3 regions of the Streptomyces sp. NPDC005791 genome follow, and region 3 is predicted to be linked to each of the others. Evidence: riboswitches for the same ligand, from Rfam matches in the RefSeq annotation. Region 3 holds a riboswitch; each other region holds the start of a gene.

The links. Region 3 has a riboswitch for cyclic di-AMP ahead of ACFYSH_RS18085 (transglycosylase SLT domain-containing protein). Riboswitches for the same ligand answer to the same signal wherever they lie in the genome.
Region 1: another riboswitch for cyclic di-AMP. It lies ahead of ACFYSH_RS15800 (transglycosylase family protein); the one in region 3 lies ahead of ACFYSH_RS18085 (transglycosylase SLT domain-containing protein).
Region 2: another riboswitch for cyclic di-AMP. It lies ahead of ACFYSH_RS17525 (M23 family metallopeptidase); the one in region 3 lies ahead of ACFYSH_RS18085 (transglycosylase SLT domain-containing protein).

What each region holds. Positions count from the first base shown of each region.
Region 1 covers NZ_JBIAIP010000007.1:96,522-101,933, forward strand. Annotated here, with positions in the region: gene eno (phosphopyruvate hydratase) at 1-999, opposite strand, end outside; gene ACFYSH_RS15800 (transglycosylase family protein) at 1,325-2,017, opposite strand; cyclic di-AMP (ydaO/yuaA leader) riboswitch at 2,018-2,187, opposite strand; gene ACFYSH_RS15805 (transglycosylase family protein) at 2,478-3,494, opposite strand; gene ACFYSH_RS15810 (cytochrome P450) at 3,600-4,895, opposite strand; gene ACFYSH_RS15815 (nucleoside triphosphate pyrophosphohydrolase) at 4,892-5,412, opposite strand, start outside.
Region 2 covers NZ_JBIAIP010000008.1:98,672-104,083, forward strand. Annotated here, with positions in the region: gene ACFYSH_RS17515 (pitrilysin family protein) at 157-1,509, shown strand; gene ACFYSH_RS17520 (pitrilysin family protein) at 1,536-2,918, shown strand; cyclic di-AMP (ydaO/yuaA leader) riboswitch at 3,110-3,279, shown strand; gene ACFYSH_RS17525 (M23 family metallopeptidase) at 3,292-4,092, shown strand; gene ACFYSH_RS17530 (GntR family transcriptional regulator) at 4,316-5,020, shown strand; gene ACFYSH_RS17535 (HPr family phosphocarrier protein) at 5,193-5,412, opposite strand, start outside.
Region 3 covers NZ_JBIAIP010000008.1:267,421-272,832, forward strand. Annotated here, with positions in the region: gene ACFYSH_RS18065 (NAD(P)/FAD-dependent oxidoreductase) at 1-689, shown strand, start outside; gene ACFYSH_RS18070 (cytochrome P450) at 740-1,963, shown strand; gene ACFYSH_RS18075 (ferredoxin) at 2,016-2,207, shown strand; gene ACFYSH_RS18080 (hypothetical protein) at 2,287-2,517, opposite strand; cyclic di-AMP (ydaO/yuaA leader) riboswitch at 2,873-3,059, shown strand; gene ACFYSH_RS18085 (transglycosylase SLT domain-containing protein) at 3,064-3,921, shown strand; gene ACFYSH_RS18090 (hypothetical protein) at 4,139-4,687, shown strand; gene ACFYSH_RS18095 (SIS domain-containing protein) at 4,757-5,412, opposite strand, start outside.

The DNA of each region.
Region 1 (5,412 bases), on a different contig from region 3:
GAGCAGGGCGTTGGCCGAGCCCTCCTCGATGCCACGGGCGAGGCGCTCGGGGTTGGTGACGAACAGGTCGTCACCGACGATCTGCACCTTGGAGCCGAGCTTGTCGGTGATGACCTTCCAGCCCGCCCAGTCGTCCTCGTACAGCGGGTCCTCGATGGAGACCAGCGGGTACGCGGAGACGAGCTCCTCGTAGTACTCGGTCATCTCGGCGGCCGAGCGGGACTTGCCCTCGAACTCGTAGACGCCGTCCTTGTAGAACTCGGACGCGGCGACGTCGAGCGCGAGCGCGATGTCACGGCCCGGGACGTAGCCGGCCTCCTTGACGGCCTCGATGATGAGGTCGAGGGCGGCACGGTTGGACTCGAGGTTCGGGGCGAAGCCGCCCTCGTCACCGAGACCGGTGGACAGGCCCTTGGTCTTCAGGACCTTCTTCAGCGTGTGGTAGATCTCCGCGCCCCAGCGAAGGGCTTCGGAGAAGGACTCGGCGCCGATCGGCGCGATCATGAACTCCTGGATGTCCACGTTGGAGTCGGCGTGCGAGCCGCCGTTCAGGATGTTCATCATCGGCACGGGCAGCAGGTGCGCGTTCGGGCCGCCGAGGTAGCGGAACAGCGGGAGGTCGGAGGCCTCTGACGCGGCGTGCGCCACGGCCAGCGAGACACCGAGGATGGCGTTGGCGCCGAGCGAGCCCTTGTTCTCGGTCGCGTCCAGGTCGAACATCGCCTGGTCGATGAGGCGCTGCTCGGTGGCGTCGTAACCGACGAGCTCCGGGCCGATCTGCTCGATCACGGCGAGGACGGCCTTCTCGACGCCCTTGCCCTGGTAACGGTTGGGGTCACCGTCGCGAAGCTCGATGGCCTCGAACGCTCCGGTGGAGGCTCCGGAGGGAACAGCAGCACGTCCCGTGCTGCCGTCGTCGAGGCCGACCTCGACCTCGACCGTGGGGTTCCCCCGGGAGTCGAGGATTTCCCTGGCTACGACGACGTCGATGGACGGCACGAGGCATCTCCTTCTGGGATCTGACACTGGTTGTGCAGGGTTACTGTGGCCTTGCGCCACGAGCCTAACCGGCTCGGCCCGCTCCGTCGGCCGTCCGCCCGTCCCCTGGGACGAAAAAGGACCCAAGGACCTGCATTACGGGCAAAGCCCCGAAATTCTACTGGTAAGTAACCACAAGAACTGAACGCTCCCCCTCACGTCGGACCTCCGGCCGGAGCCGTGTCCGCACCCGTGACGGGGGCCGGAAACGGCGCCGGCCCGGCACGCGGGGGCGGCGCGCCGGGCCGGGCCTCCGGGGCAGGAGGGGGCCCCGGGCTCCTGACGGTTACTTCAGGTGGAGCTGCTGACCCGGGAAGATCAGGTCGGCGTCGTCGACGATGTCGTCGTTCAGCTCGAAGAGCTTCTCCCAGCCGCCCTTGACCTTCTTCGCGTCGGCGATCTTGCCGAGGGTGTCGCCGGCCTTCACCTCGTACTCGCCGTCGCCCTTCTCGACCTTCTGGCCGGTCGGGGTGGTGACGGTCTTCGCGGGGGCCTCACGCTTCTCGCTGCGCGTGGTCGGCTGCTCGGCCTTGCGCTCCGGCGCGGCCTGAGGGGCCGTGTCGCCGTTCTTCTCGGAGCCGGTGTCGACACCCGGGTCGACACCGTCGTTCGTCAGACCGCCGGCACCGGCGCAGGCCCAGGCACCCGGGCCCTGCAGGTCGAGGAGCTTCTCGGCGGCGGCTATCTGCTGACCCTTGGTGGCCAGGTCGGCGCGGGCGGCGTACTGGGTGCCGCCGGCCGCTGCCCAGCTGGACTGCGAGAACTGCAGGCCACCGTAGTAGCCGTTGCCGGTGTTGATGGACCAGTTGCCACCGGACTCGCACTGGGCGACGGCGTCCCAGGTGTCGACGGAGGCGGCAGAGGCGCCGGTCGCACCCATGAGCGGTACGGCGACGGCGGCACCGGTGACACCGGCCAGGGTCGCGATGCGGACGGCCTTGGACGGGCGACGGTGCTTGCCCTTGCTGGAAAGCAGCATGGTTCTCCTCACCGACGCCTACGAGGTGAGCTGTCGGGTTCGGGCCTGTGAGTTGCCCGGTCACCCGCTCCCGCGGACGACTTCACCCCTAGCCGCGCCCGCCCGTCTTCCGACGGCCGGGTCCGGCGCCTACCTGGGTCCCCCGCTCCTGCCTACGGCGCTTTACGCGTCGGTCCCCTTCGGCCGACGGCAGGATTCGGCGTGACGGTCGAAGGTGCCCGCGGTGCGAGCGGCTCCGACCGTAGACACACGCAACCCCCACATTCAAAGATGGACATAACGACCAATCAGCACGTACCGGCCCGGCAGGTCGCGTCGTTTTCGCAGGTCGGAGCCAATATGGACGGATCGGACGGACGGGACGCGCCAGTTGAAGCAAAGAGACCCATGTCTCACTTACGCATAAGTGGACATAGGCCTCTGAACTGCCCCTGTTTCGGGAGCATTTTCGCGCTTCTGCTCAGTCGGTGGCGGTGGTCTCCGCCGGTTCGCTTTGTGCGCCCGCCCCGGTGAGACCGAGGTCCAGGTTCTGGCCGGGAAGGATCAGGTCCGGGTCGGAGCCCAGCTCGTCCTTGTTCGCCTCGTAGAGCGCGGACCAGCCGCCGGAGAGCTCCTGCTCGTCGGCGATCGCCCAGAGGTTGTCGCCCTCGCGGACGGTGTACGTGGTCCCTTCGACGCCCTGACGCGCCCCGGAGTCGCCACGCGAGGCGTGCCGTCCGGCGTCCCGCCCGTCGCCCGAACCGGCTTCGGCGCTCGCCTCGGGGGCCGGGACTCCGCGGTGCTTCCCACCCGTCGTTCCGTCACCCTTCGACGCACCGGGCGTCTCGGGGGACGGGCCGGCGGACGGCGAGGTGCCGGCCACGTCGTCCCGGCCCGCCGTGCCGCCGGCCGTGCTGTCGTCCACGCCGCCCTCGGAGTCGTCCGTCGCGTCGTCGGAGCCGTCGGCGTTCCGGGCGTCCTCGGTGCCGGTCGAGTCCTCGTCCGTGTCCGCCTTCTCGTCCGCCGGGTCCGACGCCTCGGGCGAGGGGGTCCCGGACGGGGTCACGGTGTCCGAGGGCTCGGCGGACGGCTCGTCGCCCGGGTCGACACCGGGCAGCCCCTCGTCCAGGGCGAGCCCGGAGATCACCGAGCAGCTGGCCCACGCCTGGGGGCCCTTGTCGTCCAGCACCTTCTCCGCGACAGCTATCTGCTGCGAGCGGCTCGCGAGGTCGGGACGGGGCGCGTAGTCCGTGCCGTCGTAGTCCGACCACGTGTCCTGCGAGAGCTGCAGGCCGCCGTAGTAGCCGTTGCCGAGGTCGGCACTCCACATGCCGCCGCTCTCGCACTCGGCGACCCGGTCCCAGGTCGACGCGTCTGCGGCTTGTGCGCTGCCGGCGCCGAGCAGCGGGATGGCGATGGCCGATCCCGTGACGCCGGCGGCGACGACGATGGCGGGTGCCTGGCGGGGGCGACGGTGTCTGCCGGTCGCGGAGCCCATGGGATTGCCTTCCGTGTGACTGACATGTGACGGGTGAGTCGAACGGTGAACCTAGCCCCACTCGAACGTGTGTCACAAGTCGATGCAGCGGAGATCACGTGAAAGTCACGGAGTTGACAGGCTGTCACCTCTTTCGGCCGGATGCCCTGGACCGAACTCGACGGGAAGCGTGCGCAGTCCCCGCATGATGAGCCCTCCGCGCCAGCGCAAATCGGCAGGTTCCGCAGCAAGCCGCAGGTCGGGGAGGCGTCGCAGCAGAGTTGCCAGCGCCACCCGCCCCTCCAGCCGTGCCAGCGGCGCCCCCAGGCAGTAGTGGATGCCGTGTCCGTATCCGAGGTGCTGATTGTCACTCCGTGCAAGGTCCAGGGTGTCCGCATCCTGGAATCGCTCCGGGTCCCGGTCGGCGGCGGCCAGCACCACGAGAACGGGGTCTCCTGCCGCGATGTCCTGGCCCCCCAGCGTCACGGATTCGGTGGCGTACCGCCACGTCGCGAGCTCCACCGGCCCGTCGTAGCGCAGCAGCTCCTCGAGACCCGTGTCGAGCAGTTCCGTCTCCCCCGCGGCCAGTGAACGCTCCAGGCGCGCACGCTGGGACGGATTGCGCAACAGGGCGTAGGTGCCGTTGCCGATGAGGTTCACGGTCGTCTCGAAACCCGCGAACAGGAGGATGAAGGCCATGGCAGCGGCCTCGTTCTCGCTGAGGTGCTCGCCGTGGTCGCTCGCCCGGATCAGCCCGGAGATCAGGTCGTCGCCGGGATTCTCCCTCTTGCGGTGGATGAGTTCGGCGAGGTAGCCGCGCATCTTCTTGACCGACCTGGCCACCCCGCCCCGCGGCCCACCGCCGTGCCGGATCATCATGCCCGCCCAGTCTCGGAAGTCGTCCTGGTCCTCGCGCGGCACTCCCAGCAGATCGCAGATGGCGTAGATGGGGAGCGGGAAGGCGAAGTCATGGATGAGGTCCGCGTTCCCCTTCTCGACGAAGTCGTCGATGAGGCGGTCCGTCAGTTCCTGGACCCGAGGCGCGAACTCCGCGACCCTGCGCGGGGTGAACGCCTTGGACACGAGACGGCGCAGCCGGGTGTGGTCCGGGGGGTCGATGTTCAGCAGGTGCGTCATCAGCTCGGCCTTGCGCTCCCCCGGGATGCCCGTCTTGCCCTTGGCGTTCGCGGAACCCGCGTGATGGGCCGGGTTCTTGGAGAGCCGGGTGTCGGCGAGGGCCTGCCTGGCATCGGCGTACCGGGTCACCAGCCAGGCCTCGACACCGCTGGGCAGCGCCGTGCGGTGCACGGGGCTGTGCTCGCGGAGCCAGGCATAGGCCGGGTACGGGTCGGTGGCGAACTCCCAGGTGAAGAGTTCGGGCGCTGCGTCGGGCTCGGAGGCCGTCTCGGGGCTGTCGTTCACCCCTCGACGCTATCCGGAGCGGCCCCGGGCCCCCCGAGTCCCTCCGCCGCGCGGATCGCGTCCCGGTAGGCGCGGGCCGCCGCCCGCAGGGCCGCCTCCGGGTCCGTGCCGTCCTGCTCGGCCCGTACGGCGAGGGCGAGGAGCCGGTAGCCGACCCCGTCGCCCTCGGGGAGCGCGGCGTCCAGACCCGCGGCACGGGCCCTGCCGCCGAGCTTGGCCGCCAGCGCCAGACCGGGCTGGCCGAGCGGCACCCCGTCGGTGACCGAGGCCCGCTGCTTCTCGATCGCCTTCGTCCGCAGCCAGTGCGCGCGGACGTCCTCCGGGGTCTCGGCGGTCTCGTCGCCGAACACATGCGGATGCCGGTGGATCAGCTTCTCGACGATCGTGGCGGCGACGTCGTCGATGCCGAACGGCTCGTCCTGGTCCTCCTGCGCGATGCGCGCGTGGAAGACGACCTGGAGCAGTACGTCGCCGAGTTCCTCGCGCAGTTCCTCGCGGTCGCCCTCCTCGATGGCCT
Region 2 (5,412 bases), 170 kb from region 3:
CGACCCGTCCGAAGCGCCCTCACGGCTCCCTCGGAGCCGCTGTGCACGGCAGCGTCCACGACGACATTCACCCGGCGGGAACTTCGCCAGGTGCCCGTGCGCTTGCCTAGAGTGGCAGGTCCGGCAGGAAATCCTGTACCGATCGAAGGGACGTACATGCCCATGGGTCACACGGCCACAGCCCAGGCCGGTTCCGGCGGCTTGACGGCGACCGAGCACCGCCTGGCCAACGGCCTGCGCGTGGTGCTCTCCGAGGACCATCTGACCCCCGTCGCCGCGGTCTGCCTCTGGTACGACGTCGGCTCCCGGCACGAGGTCGAGGGACGCACGGGCCTGGCTCACCTTTTCGAGCACCTGATGTTCCAGGGCTCGGGCCAGGTCAAGGGGAACGGGCACTTCGAGCTGGTGCAAGGGGCCGGCGGCTCCCTGAACGGCACGACCAGCTTCGAGCGCACCAACTACTTCGAGACGATGCCCACGCACCAGCTGGAGCTGGCCCTGTGGCTCGAGGCCGACCGGATGGGCTCACTGCTCGCCGCGCTCGACGAGGAGTCCATGGAGAACCAGCGGGACGTCGTGAAGAACGAGCGCCGCCAGCGCTACGACAACGTCCCGTACGGCACCGCCTTCGAGAAACTGACCGCCCTCGCCTACCCGGAGGGCCACCCGTACCACCACACGCCGATCGGCTCGATGGCCGACCTGGACGCGGCGACCCTGGAGGACGCGCAGACGTTCTTCCGGACGTACTACGCGCCGAACAACGCGGTGCTCTCGGTGGTCGGCGACATCGACCCGGAGCAGACGCTCGCCTGGGTCGAGAAGTACTTCGGCTCCATCCCCTCCCACGACGGCAAGCAGCCCCCGCGCGACGGCTCGCTGCCCGCCGTCATCGGCGAACAGCTGCGTGAAGTGGTCCAGGAGGAGGTCCCCGCGCGTGCGCTGATGGCCGCCTACCGGCTGCCGCACGACGGCACACGCGAGTGCGACGCCGCGGACCTCGCGCTGACCGTGCTCGGCGGCGGCGAGTCGTCCCGCCTGCACAACCGGCTGGTCCGCCGCGACCGTACGGCCGTCGCCGCGGGCTTCGGGCTGCTCAGGCTGGCGGGCGCGCCCTCGCTGGGCTGGCTGGACGTCAAGACGTCCGGTGGCGTCGAGGTGCCGTTGATCGAGGAGGCCGTCGACGAGGAGCTGGCCCGGTTCGCCGAGGAAGGCCCCACGCCGGAGGAAATGGAACGCGCCCAGGCGCAGTTGGAGCGCGAGTGGCTGGACCGGCTCGGCACGGTCGCCGGCCGTGCCGACGAACTGTGCCGGTACGCCGTCCTGTTCGGTGACCCGCAGCTCGCCCTGACCGCGGTGGGCCGGGTGCTCGACGTGACGGCCGACGAGGTCAAGGCCGCCGCCCGGGCGCACCTGCGCCCCGACAACCGTGCGGTCCTGGTCTACGAACCGGTCGAACCGGCCGACGAGACGGACGGTGCCGAAGCGCACGAGGGGGCCGACAAGTGACCGACGCCGCCGTGACTGGAGTGACGATGGAGTACCACCCGCAGCCGACCGCCGGCGAGGCCAGGCCCTGGGCCTTTCCCGCGCCCGAACGCGGCGCCCTGCCCAACGGGCTGACCGTGCTGCGCTGCCACCGCCCCGGCCAGCAGGTCGTCGCCGTGGAGATCTTCCTCGACGCCCCGCTGGACGCCGAACCCGAGGGCCTGGACGGTGTGGCCACGATCATGGCGCGCGCCCTGTCCGAGGGCACGGACAAGCGTTCGGCGGAGGAATTCGCCGCCGAGCTGGAGCGGTGCGGCGCCACGCTGGACGCACACGCGGACCACCCGGGTCTCCGTGTCTCCCTGGAGGTCCCGGTCTCCCGGCTGGCCAAGGCCCTCGGCCTGGTCGCCGAGGCCCTGAGGGCCCCGGCCTTCGCGGAGAGCGAGATCGAGCGTCTGGTGGTCAACCGCCTCGACGAGATCCCGCACGAGCAGGCCAACCCGGCACGGCGGGCCGCCAAGCAGCTCTCCAAGGAGCTCTTCCCCGCCACGGCGCGGATGTCGCGTCCGCGCCAGGGCACCGAGGAGACGGTCCGGCGGATCGATGCCGCCGCCGTACGCGCCTTCTACGACGCCCATGTCCGCCCCTCCACCGCGACGGCCGTAGTCGTCGGTGACCTCACCGAGGTGGACCTCGACGCGTTGCTGTCCGACACCGTCGGGGACTGGTCGGGCAACGCCGGCCAAGCCCGGCCGGTGCCCCCGATCACCGCGGACGACACCGGCCGTGTGGTCATCGTGGACCGCCCGGGAGCCGTGCAGACCCAGCTGCTGATCGGCCGGATCGGAGCGGACCGGCACGACAGCGTGTGGCCCGCCCAGGTCCTCGGCACGTACTGCCTGGGCGGCACCCTCACCTCGCGGCTGGACCGCGTGCTGCGCGAGGAGAAGGGCTACACCTACGGCGTCCGGGCCTTCGGGCAGGTGCTGCGTTCGACGGCGCCCGGTTCCGCCTCCGGGGCGACCGGCGCCGCGATGCTCGCCATCAGCGGATCCGTCGACACGGAATCCACCGGTCCGGCGCTCGACGACCTGTGGAAGGTTCTGCGCACCCTGGCGGCCGAGGGGCTCACCGATGCCGAGCGCGAGACCGCCGTGCAGAATCTCGTGGGTGTGGCCCCGCTGAAGTACGAGACCGCGGCCTCCGTGGCGGGCACTCTCGCCGACCAGGTGGAGCAGCACCTTCCGGACGACTACCAGGCCGAGCTGTACGCCCGCCTGGCCTCGACCGGCACGGTCGAGGCGACTGCCGCCGTGGTCAACGCGTTCCCGGTCGACCGGCTGGTCACGGTTCTGGTCGGGGACGCCGCACAGATCGCGGAGCCCGTGAAGGCGCTCGGTATCGGCGAGGTCTCGGTCGTCACCAGCTGACGGAACGGGACATGACGGACCCCGGCGAGTATGAACTCGCCGGGGTTTTGCCATTTGTCCGTTTCGTGGGAATGCTCCGCGTTCGACCTGTGGGATGTGCGACAAAAGGCCCTTTCCGTTTGGCGGGGGAAAGTGGACCGCTCTAGCGTCGGCTCGGCTGTCCGCCAGACGACTGCCGCGTCCGCGGCGCCGGACAGCCATCGCCGAGTCCCCGTCAGGCGCGAGCCTGGGGAGCCGGGGACCCACATAAGTCCCTGGGGTGAATCGGATTCCTGTGCCTCGTCGGAGGCTCAGGGGCCCGTAGGAGACCTTCCTGCTCCGAACCCGTCAGCTAACCCGGTAGGCGAGAAGGAAGGAAAGGACCAGCCCCTCCATGGCGTTCATCCGTGCCACCGGGAAGCACCGTGCCCCGAGCCGCCTGACGCGCAAGAGCGCCGAGGTCGCCGGTATCGCGGCCCTGGCCACAGCCGGAGTCATCGGTACCACCGCCTCCCCGGCTCTCGCCGCGGACTCCGAGGCCGTCACCGCCACCGGTCTGACCCAGACCGTCGCCCTCGACACCACCCTCGCCGCCCAGATCGGTGCCCAGGCGAAGGCCCAGCAGCACCAGGCCGACATAGCCGCCGAGGTCAAGGCCGAAGCGGAGGCGAAGGCCAAGGCGAAGGCCAAGGCGAAGGCTGAGGCGAAGCGCAAGGCCGAGGCCCGCGCCGCGGAGGCGCGCGAGGCCGAGGCGCGTGCCGCACGGGCCGCCGAGCGTGCCCGTCTGAACTCCTTCCATCTCCCGGTCGCGGGCTCGCACGTGACCACCGGCTACAAGTCCGGTGGCGCGCTCTGGTCCTCCGGCAGCCACTCCGGTGTGGACTTCCAGGCGGCGTCCGGCACCTCCGTGGTCGCCGTCGGCGCCGGTACGGTCGTCGAGGCGGGCTGGGGTGGCGCGTACGGCAACAACATCGTGCTCCGCATGAACGACGGCACGTACACCCAGTACGGCCACCTCTCCTCGATCGGTGTGTCCGTCGGCCAGAGCGTCGGTTCGGGTGAGCAGATCGGCATCTCCGGCTCGACCGGCAACTCCACCGGGCCGCACCTGCACTTCGAGGCCCGCACCACCCCCGAGTACGGCTCGGACATGGACCCCGTCGCCTACCTCCGCGCCCATGGCGTCCAGGTCTGACCCCACGCCGCGCGACAGCGCTCCGACGAAGGGCCCCGGCATCCGCCGGGGCCCTTCGTCATGTGCCCGGACAAGGTCCGCAGAAGCCCTGCGGAAGTGTTCCCTGGCCAAAAGATATCCATGGATTCCACCCCGCCATCGGAAATTCCCGCCGGTTGCAATAGAGTCACCGAACAGGCGTCGATCGGCCGCGTTCCGCGGGGATTAAGGCGGAGGTTCGGACATGCGCATCCCAGCGCATTCGGTATGCACGGCAATCCGTGACGACATCGTCTCCGGTGTCTTCGAACGCGGCAGCCGCCTCACCGAAGAAGTGCTCGCGCGCCGCTACGGCGTCTCCCGCGTCCCCGTACGCGAGGCGCTGCGCACCCTGGAGTCCGAGGGGTTCGTCGTCACCCGTCGGCACGCCGGTGCCTGTGTCGCCGAACCCACGGAGCAGGAGGCCGCAGATCTTCTGGAGATCAGGATGCTCCTGGAACCCCTCGGAGCCGCCCGCGCGGCGCAACGTCGCACCGAGGCGCACCTCAAGGTGCTCCGCGGCCTGGTCAGGCTGGGGCAGGAACGGGTGCGCAGGGCCGAGGGAGAGGATCTGCGCTCCCTGGGCGGCTGGTTCCACGAGACGCTGGCGCAGGCATCGGGCAGCCCCGCGCTGATCGCGCTGCTCACCCAGCTCCGGCACAAGATCGCCTGGATGTACGCCGTCGAGCAGCCGGCCCGCCCCGCGGACTCCTGGGCCGAGCACGGCGCTCTCGTCGACGCCGTGGCGCGCCGGGACACGGAGCGGGCCAGGCTGCTCGCCGCCCAGCACGCCGAGCGGGCCACCGCGGCCCACCGGCTGCGGCGCCCGTACGTGTCCGGGAGCACGGCGGGCGCGGCCCGGGTGAGAACTTCGCAACACCCCGTAAACATCGCGGGAGCCCGCCATTAACAATTGCGCCGTATACAAAGAGGGTAATGATCGGAGGGCTGCCTTTTTGCTGCCCTGATCCGGCTTTTCGGGGCTCGCCCCTGGATTGTTCACGGAATGCGAAAAGCCGCGGCTCCCGGGTGGGGGTGCCGCGGCTTTCCGCAGAAATGCTGCCGGTTCGAGACGGCCGGGATCAGACGGTCTCCGGAAGCTCCTCGAGCCCCTCGGTGACCAGCTTCGCCAGGCGGTCCAGGGCGGCTTCGGCGTCGTCCGCCTCGGACGCGAGCACGATCTCCTCGCCACCCTGGGCGCCCAGGCCGAGCACCGCGAGCATGGAGGCGGCGTTCACCGGGTCGCCGTCCGCCTTGGCGATCGTCACGGGGACGCCGGAGGCCGTGGCGGCACGGACGAAG
Region 3 (5,412 bases):
GGCTCGACGTCACCCTGGCCGGGCCCCGGCCGGCGCCGCTGCTGGACCAGTTCGGTCCCATGGTGTCGGACCTGCTCGCCGCGCTGCACACCGGGCACGGCGTGCGTCTGCGGCTGGGCCACGCGGTCGGTGGACTGACCGTCGCCCGAGGCCGGGTGACCGGAGTCCGTCTCGACACGGAAGAGGTGCTCCCCGCCGATGTGGTCGTCGTCGCGATAGGGGGCGCGCCCGCCACCGGATGGCTGACGGGCAGTGGGCTGCGTATCGACAACGGCCTCGCCTGCGACTCCCGGTGCCGGGCGGCGGAGGGCATCTACGCCGTGGGGGACGTTGCGGCCTGGCACCACGAACTGTTCGACGCCCCCATGCGCCTGGAGAACCGTACGAACGCCACCGAGCAGGCCCTCGCCGTCGCGGACAACATCCTCGGCGCCGACCGGCCCTACACTCCCGTGCCCTACTTCTGGACCGACCAGTTCGAGGCCAGGATCCAGGCCCATGGCCGACTCGGCCCGGACGCGGGGGTGACCGTCGTGGACGGCGATCCCACGAGCGGACGGTTCGTCGTCCGCTACGAACGTGACGGCAGGGTCACCGGGGTCCTCGGCTGGAACATGCCCAAGCAGGCGCGGCTGCGCCGCCAGGAGATCGGAGGGCTTGTCCCGTACCTCGAACCGTCCGCCCCGTGACAGCGGCCGACGGCACGTCACCCCCCACCGCACGACGAAGTGAGGATGCGTTGACCAGCACCGTACGCACCGAAGAGACGCCCGCGCCCTCGGCTCCGCAATTCCCGATGGCCCGGGCAGCGGGCTGCCCGTTCGACCCTCCGCCCGCCCTGAAGGCCGAGCAGGAACAGGGGTCGCTCAGGAAAGTCAGTCTGTGGGACGGGACCACCCCCTGGCTGGTGACTCGTCACGCCGACCAGCGCGCCCTCCTCGCCGACCCGAGGGTCAGTGCCGACATCGGCCGGCCCGGCTACCCCAGTTCGGCGCCGGTGAAGGGGGCCGGCTTCAGCTTCATCCTCATGGACGACCCCGAACACGCCCGCCAACGGCGGATGGTGACGGCCCCTTTCACGATCAAGCGGGTCGAGGCGATGCGCCCAGCCGTCCAGAAGATCGTGGACGGACTGATCGACGACATGCTGTCCGGCCCCCCGCGGACCGACCTCGTCCAGGCGTTCGCCCTCCCGGTCCCCTCGCTCGTCATCTGCGAACTGCTCGGAGTGCCGTACACCGACCACGACTTCTTCCAGGAGAACAGCAGCACCATCATCAGCCGCGGCGCGGCTCCGGAGGAACGGGCCACCGCCCACGGCAACCTGCTCGGATATCTGGACGAGCTGGTGGGCCACAAGATCGCCCGGCCCGCGGACGACCTCCTGTCGGGGCTCGGTACCCGCGTCGAGGCAGGGGAACTGTCCCGCCGCGACGCGGCCGACATGGGCGTCCTTCTGCTGCTCGCCGGACACGAGACCACGGCGAACATGATCGCTCTGGGGACCCTCGCCCTGCTCGAACATCCCGGCCAGCTCGCCCTCCTGCGGGACACCGAGGACCCCAAGGTGGTCTCCGGCGCCGTCGAGGAGCTGCTGCGCTACCTCAACATCACCCACACGGGCCGCCGGCGGGTGGCCCTGGAGGACATCGAGATCGCGGGCGAGGTCATCAGGGCGGGCGAGGGGATCATCGTGCCCAACGACATCGGCAACCGTGACCCCGAGGTCTTCGCCGACCCCGACCGGCTCGACCTACGGCGCGACGCCCGGCGCCATGTGGCCTTCGGTTTCGGAGTGCACCAGTGTCTCGGCCAGCCGCTGGCGCGCATGGAACTGCAGGTCGTCTACAGCACCCTCTACCGGCGCATCCCCACGCTGCGGCTGGACGCCCCTCTGGAGGCCTTGTCGTTCAAGCACGACGGGTCCGTCTACGGCGTCCACGAACTGCCCGTGGCCTGGTGACTTCTCACCCCCGCGCCCGCTCCGCAGCGACACCGACGACCAAGGAGTCCTCATGAAGGTGATCCTCGACCAGGACAAGTGCGTGGCATCCGGACAGTGCGTCGTCGCCGCCGGCGATGTGTTCGACCAGGACGACGACGGCATCGCCGTACTGCTCGACCCCACGCCGTCCTCGGACCGGGCCGACGACGTCCAGCAGGCCGCTGCCGTCTGCCCGGCACTCGCCATCCTGATCCAGGACTGACCCGAGACCCCCGGCCCGCAGCAGCCCCGTACGGGCTGTTGCGGGCCATTTCTCTGCCGCGGCGCGACCGGACGGCCGCTCAGCGCGGCTTCCAGCTGAGCTTGCCGCCACCCACCCATCGCACGGCCTCCGGGTCGTCGAGGTCATGGACCGGAATGCCGGCGGCTGCGGCCGCGAGCAGGACATCGGTCATGGCGGTCGCACTGCCGATCACCTCGCCGTCGATCTCCACGATGCGGAAGGGCGGATCCCCGGGCTGGACGGGCAGGACGGTGATCCGGGGGACCGAGGTGTACGGGTTGTCAGTCATGGCTGCATCGGTTCCACGCGGGCGCTCCGGGTATGCCAGACAGCCTTCCCGTGAGCCTTATGCCCGATTTGCTCTGCTTTTTGAAAATAATCCCGTAATCCATAAAAGGCCATTTCATGCGACCTGACCCCTTCGGGCGGGAGCAAATCGCCCGAATCGGACTCGGTGACCAGGGTCACTTCGTGGGCCTCGGACGTGGGGGTTCGGGAGTCGGTTCCCTTCTGTGCCAACGGAAACGGTTGACGCGATGTGGGGTGGATTACATGAATTCCGGTGAATTGATCTTGCGAATGAATTGTGATCACTGCGCCAGGCTTGTTCCTTTCCCTATTTCTCGCCTACGGTCACCATCACTCCGGACGGAACGCCGAATCCTGCCGCCGCCCGGTGACCCGACTACTTCTTCGTACGGCAGGAGCGGGGGACCCAGGTAAGCGCCGATCCGGTTTCCGGAGCGGCTCGGGGTGAAGTCGCATTCGCGTGCGGCCGGGCATCTCCAGCCCGAACCCGACAGCTCACTTCGCAGGCGACGGAGAGGAATGCAGCATGCCCGAAAACGGTAAGCACCGTCGTTTCAGGACCAGTTCGCTGACCCGCGGCATCATTGCCGTGAGCACGGGTGGAGCCGCCCTGGCCCTCCCCGTGATCGGTGCGACCGGTGCCTTCGCCGCCCCGGCCCAGCCGGCCTCCGTCGAAAAGGTGGCGACGTCTACTGCGGTGTCCGGCAAGGCAATTGCCGCGCAGAAGTCGGAGAACGCCACCTATTCCGTGGTCGTGGGTGACACCCTTGCCAAGATCGCCCGCGAACATTCCGTGAGTGGTGGCTGGAAGGCCCTGTACGAGGACAACAAGAAGGTCGTCGGAGGAAATCCCGACCTGATTCGTCCGGGTCTTCAGCTGACCATCGGCGCCGAGGCCGACAACACGTCGGCGGACAAGGCAGAGACCAAGACCTCCGCCTCGTCCGACCGTGCCGAGGAGAGCGCTGACCGCGCCGACCGCTCGGAGCGTACGAGCACCACCGTCGCCGCGGAGGGCGCGCCCGCCGCCGAAGCCGTTCCCGCCGCCGAACCGGCCGCGTACACGGACGACCTCGACGGCTGGATCAAGGAGTCGCTGGCCGTCATGGCCGAGCACGGCATCCCCGGCAGCTACGACGGCATCCACCGCAACATCATCCGCGAGTCCGCGGGTGACCCGATGGCCATCAACAACTGGGACTCCAACGCCGCTGCGGGTATCCCGTCCAAGGGCCTGCTGCAGGTCATCGACCCGACCTTCGAGGCCTACCACGTGCCCGGTACGTCGACGGACAGCTACGACCCGGTCGCGAACATCACGGCCGCGTGCAACTACGCCGCGGACAAGTACGGCTCGATCGACAACGTCTTCGGGGCCTACTGAGTCCTCACCGTCCTCGCCGGGGCACAGGCGCCGGCGTACGGGCGTGTGACGGAGGGACAGCACTGACGGGTGGTACGGGTTCGGCGGAACCCGTACCACCCGTCAGCCGTTCACAGGGAGGTCGTGCAGCCGTGTGACGGCGGCCGACGCGCCGACGACAGGCCGCGCCGAGCCGGCTGACTGGTCTCGTACAGGTTCGTCGTCCATACTGCCCGCCGTGGAGCAGCGCATAGATTCGAAGACCAAGCCCGAGTTCGCCGCGGGGACAGACCCGGCGTACATCCCCGGCCTGACGGCCCCTGCCCCCGCGCGGACGGAGGCGGAAGCGGAGAAGGCGGAGCCCGAGGGCGGCCCGGAGAACGAGGCCGTGGACGCGCCCGCCGAGGGTGCCGCCGAGGAGTCGGTGGAAGCGTCCGAGGCCGCTGCCGACGCCGTCCCGGACGCCGACGCCGTCCCGGATGCCGACGCGGCTCCCGACGGCGGGGACGGCCCCGTCTTCGAGGTCAGCGACCGGCGCGGGTCCATCAGGGTGGACGCCGAGGGCGTCCGCTTCAGGCTCGACGACCAGGAAGCGGAGTTCGACTGGGCCGAGATCGGCGCGGTCGAGGTCAGGACCGGCCGCTTCGGGCGCCGGTTCACCGTGACCGTCCACCTGTCGAGCCGCCGGTGGTTCAACGCGGAGGTCGAGGCCGGCGCCCGCGGTGACCTGAAGACGTGGACGGCGGAGCTCGACGAGGCGCTGGACGCGTACTTCGAAGAGGCCTGACGCGCGTCCGCAGCCAGGGCCGCCTACCGGGCTGGACGTCGGCCCGGTACGCGGCATGCCCTGACGGTTTCAGGACCCCGCTGCGGTGTCGAGGACCACGGAGCGGGTCAGATGGCGCGGAAGGTCGGGATCGAGGCCGCGGGCGGCCGCGCGGGCGATCGCCAGCCGTTGGACCCGGACCAGGTCCGCAAGCGGGTCCAGGCCGCTCTCCACCCAGCGTGCCCCGGTCGCCTGCACCTGTTCCCGTAGCCCGTCCGGGGCGGCGCCGAACATCCAGGTCGCGGTACCGGCCGTGGCGATGCTGATGGGGCCGTGGCGGTATTCCATCGCCGGGTACGACTCGGTCCAGGACAGGGACGCCTCCTTCATCTTGAGCGCCGCCTCGTTGGCGAGCCCGACCGTCCAGCCGCGCCCCAGGAAGCTGAACTGGGTGCAGTCCAGGAGCCCTTCGGGCAGCGGCTCCGCCAGGGCGGTCTCCGCGTCCCGTACGACGTCCTCGGTGTGCAGCCCGAGGTGGGCGCGGAGCAGGGTCAGCGCGGTGGTCGCGAACCTCGTCTGGACCACGGACCGTTCGTCGGCGAAGTCGAGGACGACCACGTCGTCGGCGGCGGCCATCACGGGGGTGTGCGGATCGGCGGTCACGGCGACCGTCCGGGTGGCACCCCGCAGCCGGTTCAGCAGACCGAGCACCTCGGTCGTCGTACCCGAACGCGTCAGAGCGACGA